DNA from 3 places in the Halanaerocella petrolearia genome. Region 3 is predicted to be linked to each of the others. Evidence: riboswitches for the same ligand, from Rfam matches in the RefSeq annotation. Region 3 holds a riboswitch; each other region holds the start of a gene.
What was found. Region 3 has a riboswitch for S-adenosylmethionine ahead of metK (methionine adenosyltransferase). Riboswitches for the same ligand answer to the same signal wherever they lie in the genome.

Region 1: linked by a shared signal. The riboswitch ahead of ACYQ39_RS01130 (hypothetical protein) and the one ahead of metK (methionine adenosyltransferase) in region 3 are both predicted to bind S-adenosylmethionine.
Region 2: linked by a shared signal. The riboswitch ahead of ACYQ39_RS01280 (O-acetylhomoserine aminocarboxypropyltransferase/cysteine synthase family protein) and the one ahead of metK (methionine adenosyltransferase) in region 3 are both predicted to bind S-adenosylmethionine.

Annotation. Positions count from the first base shown of each region.
Region 1 is NZ_BAAHXW010000001.1:201,433-206,842, reverse strand. It holds gene ACYQ39_RS01135 (MFS transporter) at 476-1,747, opposite strand; SAM riboswitch class I at 1,886-2,013, shown strand; gene ACYQ39_RS01130 (hypothetical protein) at 2,110-2,745, shown strand; gene ACYQ39_RS01125 (homocysteine S-methyltransferase family protein) at 2,955-5,375, shown strand.
Region 2 is NZ_BAAHXW010000001.1:234,412-239,821, reverse strand. It holds gene ACYQ39_RS01295 (cysteine desulfurase family protein) at 1-151, shown strand, start outside; gene thiI (tRNA uracil 4-sulfurtransferase ThiI) at 318-1,505, shown strand; gene ACYQ39_RS01285 (hypothetical protein) at 1,541-2,266, opposite strand; SAM riboswitch class I at 2,508-2,613, shown strand; gene ACYQ39_RS01280 (O-acetylhomoserine aminocarboxypropyltransferase/cysteine synthase family protein) at 2,726-3,922, shown strand; gene ACYQ39_RS01275 (PIG-L deacetylase family protein) at 4,217-5,404, shown strand.
Region 3 is NZ_BAAHXW010000002.1:1,130,962-1,136,371, reverse strand. It holds gene ACYQ39_RS13045 (D-2-hydroxyacid dehydrogenase) at 1-689, opposite strand, end outside; gene ACYQ39_RS13040 (hypothetical protein) at 946-1,545, shown strand; gene metK (methionine adenosyltransferase) at 1,596-2,774, opposite strand; SAM riboswitch class I at 2,918-3,019, opposite strand; gene ACYQ39_RS13030 (MalY/PatB family protein) at 3,082-4,239, opposite strand; gene sfsA (DNA/RNA nuclease SfsA) at 4,257-4,952, opposite strand; gene ACYQ39_RS13020 (polysaccharide deacetylase family protein) at 5,139-5,410, shown strand, end outside.

The sequences.
Region 1 (5,410 bases), on a different contig from region 3:
TTAGATAAGGAGAATCTTATGAACTTATAATGAATTTTATTTGATTATAGACTTATTTCAGATTATTTCTCCTAATTAATAATCATGAATGAAAGAAAATTATTTTTTTACATAACAATTATATACTTATATTATTGCTTATCCTAATGATGTAAGTAATATCTAATCTATTTTGCCCTTTAGATACACCTCCTATTTTATATAAGTTTATAGATAAACCAACTTAGTTAATCAAATTAATTAAGTTGGTTTAAATAAATAGTAACTTTTGAAAGTTACTATTTATTTAGTGATTATTTGATTATAATCTTGACTATAAAAAGTATATAACAAATAAAAAAGAATATCAAGAACTTATAACAAAACTTTTTTAATGGAATTAAATAAGTTAATAAATAAAAAAATTATCTGTTTTTATTTTAATATACTTTCTTGTCTTTGTCAACTTATTTGCTGATAAATCAGATTTTTATTGTTAAGATAATCTAGGATCCTTTACTTTAAAAAATAAAAGTATGATTCCTAAGACAATCATTATAAAAGAACTACCAAAAACTACTTTATAATTTAATATATCGGCTAATAAGCCACCTAATAGAGAAATAATTGCCATTGTTAAACCAGTAACTGTATTAGTTAATCCTACATAAACTGTTCTTTCCTCAGGTGAAGAAGCAAAATCAGCAATGATAGTTATAAAAGAAACACTATTGCCTCCTAAAGCTATACCTGTTAAAATAAATACTAAATAGAAAAAAATTAGACTATGAGCAAAAAAAGCAACTGCTAATCCTAATGCATTAAAGAAGGCAGCAATTACTACTACCAGCTTATGACCATATTTATCTCCTAAATAACCCCAGAAAATATTAGTTAGACTCTTACTTATAATCAATACTACTGTAAAAATACCAACAACCTTATCAGCCTCCCCTGCCTTTAAACCTAACCTTTCAATGCCTGCTACTGTAAACAATCCATCAGCCATACCAATAAACTGGACTAAGACAGCTCCAATCAAGTAATTTCGGTAATTTATCTCCTTTTTTATAATTGATAATAATTTTTGAATATATTCTTTGAAGCTATCATTTTTATCTTCTGTTGGGTAAGCTGGCTCCTTAACTAAAGCTAAAAAAAGATATGAAATCATCATAGCTATAAAAGTTATCCCAAAGAGAATAGTAAAGCTAATTTGAAAAGAAAATTCCTTAATTATATAACCAGCTCCCAAAGCCCCGAATACCTCTAATAAACTACTTAAAAAGGTTCGATAACCAAAAAATTTCCCCCTGTTCTCCTGAGGAATTACTTTAGCTACTAAATCAAACCATACTGGGCCAACTAATCCAGAAAAGATAGTATGTAATGTCCACAGTAAAAAGAAACTAAACAATAACAGATTATTAGAAGCAAGTAAATAAGTTAAAATAGCCAAAAGCAATAAAGGTAGCCTTTGTAGTAGTCCAAAAATTAGTACTCTTCTCTTCTTTCTATCTAAACCTGCAGTCCACTTAGCTGATAATAATTGTGGAAAAGTAGTACCAAACATCATAATAGCTGCAATTAAACTGATTAAAAACTTAGATTTAGTTAATTGGCGAACAAATAAAGGTAAAATAGTACTAACTGAGATAAAACCCATACCTAAAGTATAAAAAGCACCGTCTAAAATATTTACTGCAAAATTAAACTTATAGTTATTGCTGATTTTTGTTTTAGCATCTTCTTTATTACTATTAGTCATTATTTTATTCCCCTTTTTAACAGTTTAACATTAATTATGTTTATAAAAGATAGGTTTAGTTATACTTAAAAAAAGAATTAGTTTTGACAAAGAGTATAATTGATGTTATACTTATGCACAATAATTGAATAGATATTAGCCTTATTGAGAGTGGTGGAGGGACTGGCCCTATGAAACCCGGCAACCAGTAGTAATTTTTAGTTTGAGTTTAAGATACTACAGTGGTGCCAACTCCTGCGGAAGTCTTAACTTCTGAGAAATAAGGGAAGATGATAACTCCTCTTCTCTTATAAGAAGAGGTTTTTTTATTGGAGGTGTAGATTATTATCCAAGATATCTCAATTGAAATTCTTAAATATGAAGTGAAGAAAGAATTAGGTTATCAAGAACAGACTGAATCTAATGCTAAAGTGGAAAAGATAATCTCTGATACAATAGATTTAGCCACTCCCCTATTAGAACCTAAAGGAAAATATATCATCTTAGAAGAGATAGATATTGATCAAGATAAAGTTAGCTTAGGAGCAGAAAAATTTACCTTTCAGAGTCAGGATATAGCTGACTTATTAGCTGACCAAGAAGAAGTAGCTCTTTTAGCAGTAACTATAGGATATAAATTAGAAGAGAAGGTAAATCAACTTTTTGCTGAAGGTGAATTAACTAAAGCAACTACTTTAGATGCAGTAGGTTCAGCAGCAGTAGAAGAAGTAGCTAATGAAGTAACTAGATTAATTAAAAAAGAATCTCTAACCAGAGGTTTATCCCATCTAACAATGCGGTTTAGCCCTGGTTATGGTGATACTAAATTAGATATGCAACCTGAATTATTAGATCTTTTAGATGGAGAAGAGTTAGATATTAACCTTAGTTCTGGTTACATACTAGATCCTCAAAAGTCAATTACTGCCTTGATAGGATTAGGTAATGTTGAATCAGATAGACCTAGTTGTGACTTTAACTGCCAAAATTGTGAATTTGAAACTTGTGTGTATGAATAGTAGTTGTTAGCTATCTGCTATGAGCCATGAGCCAATTCAAACCCATTACATTAATGAGCTTGTTACGTTTGATTTCTAGCTCACGACTCACAGCTCATAGCTCATCGCTGTGATATTAAAGTGACGCTTTATATCAATTAAACTACATCTTTGCAGTTAAGATCAAAAAATAGATAATTATAGATAGAGTAAGAAAGGAGTATGTAGTAGTGAGTAATTTATTAGATAGATTAGAAAATGAGATTCTAGTATTAGATGGTGCTATGGGTACTGCACTACAGAATAAAGGATTAGAAGTTGGTGACTGCCCAGAAGAATTAAACTTAACTAACCCAGAGATACTACAGGAGATATATACAAGTTATCTAAATGCCGGCAGTAATATTATTCAGACTAATACATTTGGGGCCAACTCCCTTAAGTTGGCTGAGTATGGCTTAGAGGATCAAGTAGTTGAGATAAATAGCCAAGCCGTAAAGTTGGCTCGAGAAGTAGCATCTAATAATAATGTATTTGTTTCAGCTTCTATTGGTCCTACTGGAAAGTTATTAGAGCCTTTAGGAGATCTATCTTTTCAGAAAGCTTATGAAGTATTTGCTCAACAGGCTAAAGCTTTAGAGGAAGCTGGAGCTGATTTGATTAATATTGAGACTATGACTGATCTACAGGAGGCTCGAGCCGCTTTAATTGCTGTTAAAGAAGAAACTTATCTTCCTGTAATCTGTAATTTAACTTATGAAGAGAATTTAAAGACAATGACAGGAACTGACCCTCAAACAGCAGTCACTGTTTTAGAAGCTATTGGTGCTGATGCAATTGGGGCCAACTGTAGCTTAGGTCCTAAGAAATTAGTAGAGATAGTAGAGATTATAGATCAAGAGACAGACCTTCCTATCTGTGTTCAACCTAATGCTGGGTTACCAATCTTAGATGATAATAACCAGACAGTCTTTCCTATGTCAGCTCAAGAAATGGCAGATTATATTCCAGACTTTATCAAGGCAGGGGCCAATATAATTGGTGGCTGTTGTGGCTCTACTCCTGAATATATAAAGTTGGTTAAAGAACAAGTAACAAATGTTACACCTAACAAAGGAGAAGTTATTAAAGAAACTAGATTAACTAGTCGAACTAAAACAGTAACTATCTCTGATGATTTACCAACTCGAATCATTGGTGAACGAATCAACCCTACTGGACGAGAAAAGCTATCAGATCAACTAGCTGAAAATAATATGGAACTTGTTTCTCAAGAAGCTACTAAGCAGGTTAAAACTGAAGCTGATATTTTGGATATTAATGTTGGAGTACCAGAAATTGATCAAGCTCAGGCTATGAAGTTGGCCCTAGAGACAGTCCATAATGTAGTAGATGTCCCAGTCTCTATTGATACAACTAATCAAGAGGTATTAGAAACGGGGCTACAACAAGTAGTAGGTAAACCATTAATCAACTCAGTAACTGGTGAACAGGAAAGTTTGGAACGAGTTCTTCCTTTAGCAAATAAGTATGGTGCAGCAGTTTTAGGATTAACTTTAGATGAGGATGGCATCCCTCCTACTGCTCAAGGAAGATTAAAGGTTGCTCGAAAAATTGTTAAGCAAGCTCAAGCAATTGGCATTAATAAAGAAGATATCTGGATTGATACTTTGGCTTTAGCAGCTAGTGCTGAACAAGAGCGAGTTCAAGAAACCGTTAAAGCTATTCGTCTAATCAAAGATGAATTAGGAGTTGCTACAGTCTTAGGTGTCAGTAATATTTCCTATGGTCTTCCAGTTAGAGAAGAAGTAAATACAGCCTATTTAGCTATGGCTATTCAAGCAGGACTTAATGCTCCAATCTTAGATCCAACTAGTCAAGCTATGAAAGCTACTGTAAAGTCTAGTGATTTATTAGTAAATCGTGATCCAGCTGGAAAGAGATATCTTGAATCCTATGCTGATCAAGAACAAGAGGAAAATCACACTAAAGATAAAGTAGAAGACACTACAACAGATGAGGATATTTTGATTACAATCCATCAATCAGTTCTAGAGGGAAATAAAGAGAATATCATCAAGCAACTTGAAGTAGCTTTAGATGATTACTCTCCTTTAACTATTATCAATCAAGCTCTAATTACTGGAATTAAAGAAGTAGGGGCCAAATATGATGAAGGAACTTATTTTCTTCCCCAGCTAATGATGGCTGCAGAAACAATGCAGAAGGCTTTTTCTAAGTTAAAACCATTGTTAGAAGAAGAAGGCGAGCAAAAAAAATTAGGTACTATTCTCTTAGCTACTGTTAAAGGAGATATACACGATATTGGTAAAAATATTGTTAAAATAATGTTAGAAAATAATGGTTTTGAAGTAATTGATTTAGGTAAAGACGTAGCTAATCAAGAAATTATAGAGCAAGTTATTACTAATGAAGTTGATTTAGTAGGGTTAAGTGCTTTAATGACTACTACTATGCCTAGGATGGAAGAGATTACAACTAAACTTAAAGAAGTAGCTCCAGAAACTAAAGTATTACTAGGTGGAGCAGTTGTTACAGCAGATTATGCTAAAAATATAGATGCAGATGGATATGCTGATAATGCAGTAGAAGCAGTTAAGAAGGCAGCAGAATTAATTGAGAATGGATAATTGAGCAATCAAATTATATATAATATATCAGTTTT
Region 2 (5,410 bases), on a different contig from region 3:
TTCTCATGTTTTAAAGGCACTAGGAGTTGGCCCGGATTTAATAACAGGTGCCTTGCGATTTAGTCTTAGTGCAGAGACAACTAAAGAAGAAATAGACTATACAATAGATATATTAAATGATAAAGTAGCTATGTTAAGAAAATATATGTAGTGATGTGCTATGAGTTGTGAGTCATGAGCCTTGAGCTAAAATCAAATAATAAATTAAATTATAAATGAAGATTAACTCAGACTCAAACTTAAATTCAATCTTGAACTAAAATTAACTGTACACTGTAAATTGTAAACTGTACACTATAAAAATAGAGGTGATAATAATGGAGAAACTATATTTAATCAGATACGGTGAGATAGGAACTAAAGGAAAGAACCGCCATGTTTTTGAAGATAAACTAGTTAGTAATATTAGACAAGCCCTGACAGCTATTGATAAAACAGCAGAGGTTAATGTTTATAAGACTTCAGGACGTATCTTTGCAGCAACTGATTTAGCAGAAGATAGAGTAATTGATAGACTGCAAAAAGTCTGTGGTATAGTAGGCATCTGTCCCACTAGAAGAGTTGCTCTTGATGTAGATCAAGTCAAGAAGGCTAGTTTAGCAGCTGTAAAAGAAGCTTTACCAGCTGAAGAGAGAACTGTTAATTTTAAGGTAAGTGCTAGCAGGGCCAATAAAGGCTTTGAACTAGATAGTATGGAACTAAATAGAGAGATGGGAGCATATGTATTACAAAATACCCCTGATGGAAGACTAAATGTTGACTTATATAACCCTGAAATTGAGTTAAATATTGAAGTGCGTTATAATCACGTCTATATCTATACTCAGGATCTACCTGGAGTAGGTGGTTTACCTGTAGGAACTACAGGTAGATTAGGAGTCTTACTATCAGGTGGAATTGATAGTCCAGTAGCTAATTGGATGGCTATGAAACGAGGAGTAGAGACTACTCCAATCTATTTTCATAGTTTCCCTTTTACTAGTGATCGAGCTAAGGAAAAGGTAGTTGATCTAACAAAGGTGTTGGCCCAGTATCAAGGTAAGATGGATCTACATGTTGTTCATTTTACTGAGATTCAAAAACAGATTAACGAAAAATGTCCTGCTGATTTAACTACAGTTATTATGCGCCGGAAAATGATAGAGATTGCTGAGAAGATTACAGAACAGAAAGGCGGTAAAGGATTAGTGACTGGTGAAAGTATGGGCCAAGTAGCTAGCCAGACATTAAGTTCTATGCATGTAACAAATATAGCAGCAACCATGCCTATCTTTAGACCATTGATTGGCTTAGATAAGATAGAGATAGAGGCAAAAGCTAAAGAAATTGGAACCTATGAGACTTCTATTCAGCCTTATGAAGACTGTTGTACTGTTTTTGTTCCTGAGACTCCTGAGACTCATCCGACTTTAGAACAGATAAGAGAAGGAGAAGAGGAATTAGAAGTTGATAAGTTGATTGAAGAGGCTGTAAAAGAAGTAGAAATCATAAAGATTGAAGATTAAATTAGTGTGGGGGATTTCCCCCACACTATCAGTCATTAACAGTCATCAATTGGTTGCTCAATAGGACATGGACCACAGGCAAATTCAAGTACTCCTCTTATCTCCCAAATCTCATCTCCATCTTTTCTACAAAACTCACTACAGGTAGTCTCTACAAAATCAACTATTATATCATTAGCTCCAATAACACGAAGATTTTCACAACTAGCCTCACTATCTAAACAGACTGGTGTAAATTCATCAACACATATGATAGTCGAAGTACATACAGGAGCTTGAGATCCTGTTTCAGGAGCAGAGTCACTTGCTACACATAAACCACCTATTAGCTTAATACAGCCCTCAATAAATACTTCAGTTACACCTACACCTGTAAACTCTGTATCAATAGCACATTCCTGTGAAAAGCATTCAAAACATCCTTCTTCTTCTAAGAAGTAGGCAGCAACATCAAAGTTTTCTGCAATGAATTCTTCTTGTTCTGCTAAAGTGTCACCTGGAATAGAGAAACCAGCAGGAACAACTAGAGTAAAGCAGAATTCAATATCTTCAGGAGGAATACAAGCCTCTATTGGGCCAATATCTGGGCAACCCTCTGGACAGCCAACACATTCTTCTGGACAGACAACTTCTTGTTGGATTTCATTTTCAGCCATTTTGGCACCTCCTCTATCTTTAGTTTCTTTTAACTCATCTTCAGTGGAAGAATAAGATCTTATTTCCATAGGACCTATTGTAGTTATTTTAACTTTATCAACCATTTATCTCACCTCCTTATCGGATAGGGGGTAAAGGTTTAGTATATATTATTCATTAGCGGATTAATTTGGGATATTTGTAATTAAAAAGTTTTTATAACCTATCCCACTTTCTAATGAGTCACTACATAATATGGGTTAATATGTAAATATGTGAAAAGATAGTTAAAGTAGTCTTTTGTAAATTAGTAAGTTGACATAATTATTAAGATATGTTATTATTATTTTAAATTGAATATTTAGGTTCTTATCCAGAGTGGCAGAGGGACTGGCCCGCTGAAGCCCGGCAACCTCCTAATTAAGGAAGGTGCCAATTCCTGCAATACCAGTCAGGTATTGAAAGATAAGAAGAGTAAAAAATCTCTTCTTACTAGAAGAGATTTTTTTATTTTATATTATTAAAGTAAAGAATAAATAATAGTGAATAGAATATTGTTAATTATAATAAAGGGAGGAACTAAAATGAGTAGTCGAGAAAAAGAGTATGGTTTTGAAACTAAAGCTTTACATGGAGGATATAATCCTGAGGAAAATAATAGAGGTTCTAGAGCAGTACCTATCTATCAGACAACTTCTTATGTTTTTGATGATGCAGACCATGCAGCTAGTCTATTTGCACTAGAAGAAAAGGGAGATATCTATACTAGAATTGGTAACCCTACGAATGAAGCCTTAGAGAAGAGAGTAGCAGAATTAGAAGGTGCAGAGGCAGGGTTAGCAACTTCTTCTGGTATGGCAGCTATTAACTTAACTGCTCTTACATTAGCAGAAAGTGGCGGCAAGATTGTTTCTTCAAAGTATGTTTATGGAGGAACTTATCATCTTTTCTCTGAGACATTACCTAAATATGGTATTGAAACAACTTTTGTAGACCCTCATAATTTAGATAACTGGGAAGAAGCTATTGATGAGGAGACAAAGTTCTTATATTTAGAGTCACCTGGTAATCCTACTTTAGATATAGTTGATATTGAAGCTGTGGCAGAGTTGGCCCATAAGTATGATTTGAAGTTAGTTATGGATAATACATTTAATACTCCTTATCTATGTCAACCACTTGAATTAGGAGTAGATATTATTGTTCATTCTACAACTAAGTATATAGGAGGCCATGGAACTTCTATTGGAGGTATTATTCTTGGTCCAGAAGAATTCCTTTTAAAGGCTAGAACCGAAGGTTATCGTGATACAGGACCAGCTTTAAGTCCTTTCAATGCTTGGACTTTCATTCAAGGTCTAGAAACATTGTCTCTACGAATGGAAAAACATTCTCAGAATGCACTTAAAGTAGCTAAGTGGTTAGAAGATCATTCTGAAGTAGAGTGGGTCAGATATCCAGGTTTAGAAAGTCATCCTCAGCATGAATTAGCTAAAAAACAACAAAGGCACTTTGGTGGTATGCTCTGTTTTGGCATTAAAGGTGGGTTTAAAGCAGGTAAGAGGTTAATTAACAATGTAGAGTTATGTTCCTTGTTAGCAAATGTAGGAGATACAAGAAGTTTAATTATCCATCCTGCTTCTACTACTCACGAGCAACTTTCTAAAGAAGAACAAGAAGAAGCTGGAATTACAGATAATTTAATCAGATTATCAGTAGGAATTGAAGATGTTAATGATATTATCGCCGATTTAGAGAAAGCTTTCAACCAAGTAAAATAACAGAAAAGACCCCAATATTGGGGTCTTTTTTTAAGTACTTTAATAATCAGAACCTAGTAACAAGAGAATTAAAATTAAAAAGACAATAAATGCCATATTATCATAGCCATAATTATAATCCATAAATATTCTCCTTTCTTAAACTAACTACTACATGATATGATATTGAGTTGAAATTGTGATAAGGAGAAACTATAATGAAACAAAAAGTCAAACTATTAGGATTTACTTTAGTAATTATTTTGAAATAATTATTATTTTAGTCTCATTATTTAAAAATATTGGAGGCAGAGAATGAATAATCTAAAGTTAATTTTAATAATAACGCTTATTGTAGTTACAACTTTTGGTGTACAAGCTAAAGATATATTAATAGTAGCTCCACATCCTGATGACGAGATTATAGGAACAGGTGGTACTATTTCTCAACATTTACAGCAGGGTGATCAGGTAAAAGTAATCTTTATGACTAGTGGTGAAGGTTACTACTGGGCTAGAAAATTATTTTCTAAAAAGATAGTTACTAATTTAGAAGAGCTAATTGAATTTGCTACTATAAGAAGACAAGAATCTATTACTGCTTTAACTAAATTAGGATTAGATAGAAAGCAGATTAAATTTCTTAAATTTCCTGATGGCTACCTTAAAGAGATCTTTTTAAATGGTAATTTTTATTCGTTGACTAGACAAGAATTGGTTACTGATTTAGAAAGAGAGATTATTAATTATAAGCCAGATATAATTTATACTTCTCATCTCAATGATCAACATCCTGACCATTGGGTAACTGCTTTAATAACTAAACTGATTTTAGCTAAAGATAATCTTTCAATCCCACACTATCATTATTTAGTGCATTGGAATGATTATCCTCAACCTCGAGGGTATAATCCAGACTCTTCTTTACAGCCTCCTACTGAATTAATAAGCAACCTTACTTGGAATTATCATCATCTATCATCACAAGCAGTTAAAAAGAAATATAGATCTATAAAAAGCTTTAAAACACAATTTTTAATTCAAGATTACTTACATAGTTTTATTAGACAAAATGAACTATTTGCTACTTTTGAACCTATTAATCTTCCTCAGTTAGTTTCTTTAAAACATTTTAAAGAAATCATCTTGAAAACAGAAAAGACAATAAGTAAGGATAATACTAATAGTTGGCTACAAAAAGGAGATATTATTAATCTGGCCGCTTATAATACTATTAAGAATTTATACTTATCTATTAAATTTAAATCTAAACCAGCTGATAAAGTTAAAGTTTATTTAATCAATCCAAAAAGCAAACAAATACTTAATAAATTCACTTATTTTGCAAATAAAAAGAATGAGATATGGGGCAGGATAAATAATCGTTTATATTTAAAGATAAATAAGGAAGGATTAACTAAAGAACAGATTATTGGAGTTATTTCTTATGAAGGGAATTCAGAATTAGATATAATAGGTTGGTATTCTCTAATAATTAATTAGAAAGGA
Region 3 (5,410 bases):
TTAACTAAGAAAGCATCTTTCTTCATCAACTGTAACTCTTGTGCTGAAATTATTCCTTTAGTCTCTTCTGTAATCGGTAAAGATAAGATTATATAATCTGACTCCTTTAGTACTTGGTTAATTTCATCTTGAGTATATAACTTATCTACATAATCAGGAACTTGATCTACTGTCCGTTTCAGTGCCAATACTCTAGAGCCTAAAGCTTGAGCACGTTTAGCAACTTCTCTTCCTATATTCCCAAAACCAATTATTCCACAAGTAGAACCATAAATATCTCTTCTTGCTCTTACTGATTGCCATTCTTTCTGCTGTTGTTGCTCAAAATACTGAGATAGATTATTATTAAAAGCTAAAATCATACCTAAAATATGTTCAGCTATTGGCAAACCATAAACACCACTAGAATTAGTCAAAATAATATCTTGGTTATGATACAAACTTTGATCTATATACTTACTTGCACCAGCACTTGGTAGATGTAACCATTTCAAATTTTCTGCCTTCTTTAGATCTTCCTTCTTTGGCCAACCAAATATAATATCTGCTTTTTTTATCATTTCAGTAGTAACTTCATCTGCTTGAAGATTAGTAATTGCAACTTGAGGAGCCATCTTTTTTAAACTAGATAACTGACTTTGGTCAAAGTCTGCACCAAACATAATTAAAATCTCAAGATTATTAGTCACTTTATCTCCTCCTTTGTATATTACAATTATAAACCAATTTTATTGTATATTTCAATTAATTTAAATAGGCTGTTATTATATTTATGTATTATAGAAGGTTATTTATGCAAAGGTGATATTTCTCTTTCAGTAACATAGCCATCAGTTAATAGTATTATATACGACCAATACCTAGCTAAATAACTTAAATGCTACTATAGACAGGTTATAATCTAACCTGAACTATCGATAATATTAATAAGAGGGAGGGGATACTATGACTGAAGATGGCGTCAATAGAATTACAAAGACATCTCCAATTACTAAAACAAATCAGTATCATGACCATGCTTATAAACAAAATAAAGGTCGACAACAAAAGAAATCAAAAAAGAGTGACTTTCTTACTCTAACAGAAGAGCTTAAAGACGATAAGAAAGAGAAAAAAGAAGATAACCAAAAAGAATCTTATTCAGAATTAGAAGAAAAACTAAAGGTTGATACTGATAAATGGGGGATAGAGACTATTTCTAACCAAATTTTAGATTTGATCAAAGAAAAATACCAACAAAATCCAACTAAATTAAAGTCTTTCCATAAACAAGTTAAAAAGATTATTAATATTAGTTATAAGAAAGCACATAAAGCACTAGAACCTCTCCCAACAGATAGCGAAAAATTAATTACTGCTACTTATAAAGAGACAAGAAAAAAACTAAAAGAATGGACTATAAATAAAACTGAATCATCGCAACTAGCACCTAAAAACTTAACATTAAAAACCTTGCAAATAGAAATGACTGAATTATTTTTGGAGCAAGGTCGTTACTTCAAAGAACAAAAAACTTTACAACCAACTATTAATCTAAAAGGATAAACCAGCCCCTAATAAGATAAATACCGCCCTATAGGGCGGTATTTTATAATTTATAAACCTGCTTCTTCTTTTAATAGACCAGCTTTATCAGTTCTCTCCCAAGGTAAATCTAAATCAGACCGCCCAAAGTGACCATAGGTTGCTGTCTGGCGATAAATTGGCTGCCTCAAATCTAATTCTTTAATAATCTCACCTGGACGTAGATCAAAGTGCTTATCAACTAATTCTTCAATCTTATCCTCTTCAAGCTTAGCGGTACCAAATGTATCAACCATAATTGATACTGGATGAGCTACTCCAATAGCATATGATAATTGTACCTCACATTTATCTGCTAAACCTGCTGCTACTATATTTTTAGCTACATAACGAGCAGCGTAAGTAGCAGATCTATCTACTTTAGTAGCATCTTTACCAGAGAATGCTCCTCCACCATGGCGTGCCATACCACCATAAGTATCAACAATGATCTTTCGTCCTGTCAATCCAGCATCTCCTTGCGGACCACCAATTACAAAGCGACCAGTTGGATTGATATAATATGTAGTCTCTTCATCTAATAAATCAGCATCAATAACTGGCTTTACTACCTCTGCAACTAAATCCTCTCGTAGATCTTCTAGTTCAATTTCAGGATGATGCTGAGTAGAGATAACAATTGCATCAATTCGTACTGGCTTGTCTCCTTCATACTCTACTGTAACTTGAGTCTTGCCATCAGGTCGTAGATAATTTAGTGACCCTTCTTTTCTTACTTTAGCCAACTGCTGGGCCAACTTATGGGATAGAGTAATTGGTAAGGGCATCAACTCTTCTGTTTCATTAGTAGCATAACCAAACATAATGCCCTGATCTCCTGCCCCAATCTCTTCTTGGGCCCCTTCTTTAGATTCCAAAGCCTCATCAACTCCCATAGCAATATCAGGAGACTGTTCGTCAATAGAAGTTAAGACTGCACAAGTTTCAGAGTCAAAACCATATTTGGCCCTTGTATAACCTATATCTTCAATAGTTTCTCGCGCAACTTCCGAAATATCAACATAACAATCGGTAGAAATTTCACCAGCTACTAAGACCATTCCTGTAGTAACTGTTGTTTCACAAGCTACTCTAGCCGCTGAATCCTCTTCTAAGATAGCATCCAAAACAGCATCAGAAATCTGATCTGCCACCTTATCTGGATGACCTTCTGTTACTGATTCAGATGTAAAAAAGTATCTTTCTGACATAATTATTACCTCCTATATTTAATCCACAATTAATAATCACTAACTGCTAATTAAAATCTATCTATTATTTTTCCGCAACTAACTAAAATAATTTCTTATTAAAATAAAAAAACTCTCCTAACTGGAGAGATAATAAGCTACTCAATACATCTCCCAGAAAAAAGACTGGCAGGAATTAGCACCTTTCCTTCTCAGGCGGTTGCTGAGCTTCATAGGGCCTGTCCCTCCACTACTCGTGATGTATTATTCTATTTTTTAATCAACTTAATTCTATCATAACCAATTTAATATGTCAATTATCATAAGATTATATCTTATCAACTGCCTTTTTTAACCTCTGTAAACCTTCCTTTAATACTGATTTAGGACAAGCTATATTAATCCTTTGAAATCCACTTCCCTGCTCTCCAAAGATTGGCCCAGGATTTAAAATCAACTCCGCTTCTTTAAATAATAAACTTCTAATCTCTTTATCAGTCAAACCTAATTCTCTAAAATCTAACCAGACTAAATAGGTACCTTCTGGTTCAATAACATTTATTTGAGGTATATTCTCTTCTATATAACTTTGCAAAAACTCTAAGTTATTCTTTAGATAAACTAAAAGTTCATCTAACCATTCTTCTCCTTTATTATAAGCTGCCCTAGCTGCTGTAACTGCAAATATATTTGGCCTTCCTACCCCTGTACTCTCTAAAGTATGTTGAAATAACTCTCTAATATTCTGATTAGGAATAATAATATTAGAAATCTGAATACCTGCAATATTAAAAGTCTTTGTGGGAGCATTACAGATTACAGAATTTTGTTTAAATTCTTCTGAGAGAGAAGAAAATACTTGGTGTTCATTATCTGACAAAATCAAATCAGAATGAATCTCATCTGCAATTATAATTACGTCATTTTTATTACATATTTCCCCTAATTTCCTCAATTCCTCTTCACTCCAGACTCTACCAACTGGGTTATGAGGACTACAAAGAATCATAAGTTTAACTCGCGAGTCAAGTTTTTCCTCTAAATCTGCAAAGTCCATCTGATAACTAGCACCATCAAATTGTAAAGGATTATCAACTACATGACAGCCATTATTCTCTACTACTTCATAAAAAGGATAGTAGACAGGTGATTGAATAACTACCTTATCACCTTGATTAGTCAAAGCTCTAACTAACATATTCAAAGCTGGAACTACCCCTGGACTAATAGAGATCCAATCTTTCTTTACTTCCCATTGCTGGCGTCTTTTCATCCACTGGATAACTGCATCATAGTATGAGTCATATCCTCCAGCATAGCCAAAAATACCATGCTCTACTCTTTTAGCAAGAGCTTCTCTGACTGCTTTAGGGCTCTTAAAGTCCATATCTGCTACCCACATAGGTAACATATTATCATCACCAATTGTATCCCACTTTAAAGAATCAGTATCTCTCCGATCAATTACATCATCAAAATTAAACATAAAATAATCCCCCTTACTTATACCTTAACTTTTATTTGATTATCCAGCTTAATTCCATCTGTGTTTGTTTGGCATTGATAAGCATAAACTTCTACTCCTGCATCTATAGTTTCTTCTAACTTTTGAGCAAAGTCAAGATCAATTCTACGACAAGGAGTAAAATAATCAATATTCTGACGTTGAATAATAAATAAAACTACACTACGATAGCCCTTTTGATGAGCCTCAATCAACTCATCTAGATGTCTACGCCCTCGCTTTGTAGGAGCATCCGGAAATTTAGCTATCTTATCTTCTACTAAAGTAACTGATTTAACTTCTATTAAACATTCTTCTTCTCCATTACGTAATAAAAAATCTAATCTACTATTACCAACAGTATATTCAGCAATAACCTCTTGATAATCTTTAAACTCAGAAAAAAAGTTCGTTTCTAAAGCTTGGTTAACTAACTTATTAGGTAATCTAGTATCTAATGAAATCAACTCTCCATCTTGCTCAATCAATAATAAATCATACTCTGTCTTTCGACCTGGCTTAGCCTCATGCTTAACAAATACCTTGGCCCCTGGCAACATTAGCTCCTCTAGCCGACCTGGATTAGGTAAATATGCCTTAATCTCCTCTCCATCTAAATCTACTATAGCTACAAATCTATTAGGCCGTTCAATTAACTTACCTACTTCTAAATTTTCAAATTCAATTTTAGACATCTATATCTCTCCTTTGTAACTTCTATAGGTGAAAAATAACTTTATATCAATAACATTTCACTATCAAAGGATAAACTCATTCACTTCTTTGTTTCAATTTGTAATTTAATTACTAAAATTTACAGGTTGCTAAAGATATATTATGTATGTTACCATAAGCTTGTCCTAAAAAAGGAGGTGCCAAATTTGTTACCAAAGAAAACCAAAGTTGGTCTTATCTTTATGGTTATCTTGTTACTCTTACTCTCAGTAACAACAACTAGCTATGCTTATACAAAATATACTGTTGCAAATGGAGATTCATTATTCAAAATTTCCCTTAAGTTCAATACAAGTATGTCTAAATTATCAACATTGAATAACCTTAATAATCCAAATCTTATCTATACCAATCAGACCTTACTATTACCTGATAGTAACCCTAATTACTCAAATGGTAGTAATTCAACTGATTATAA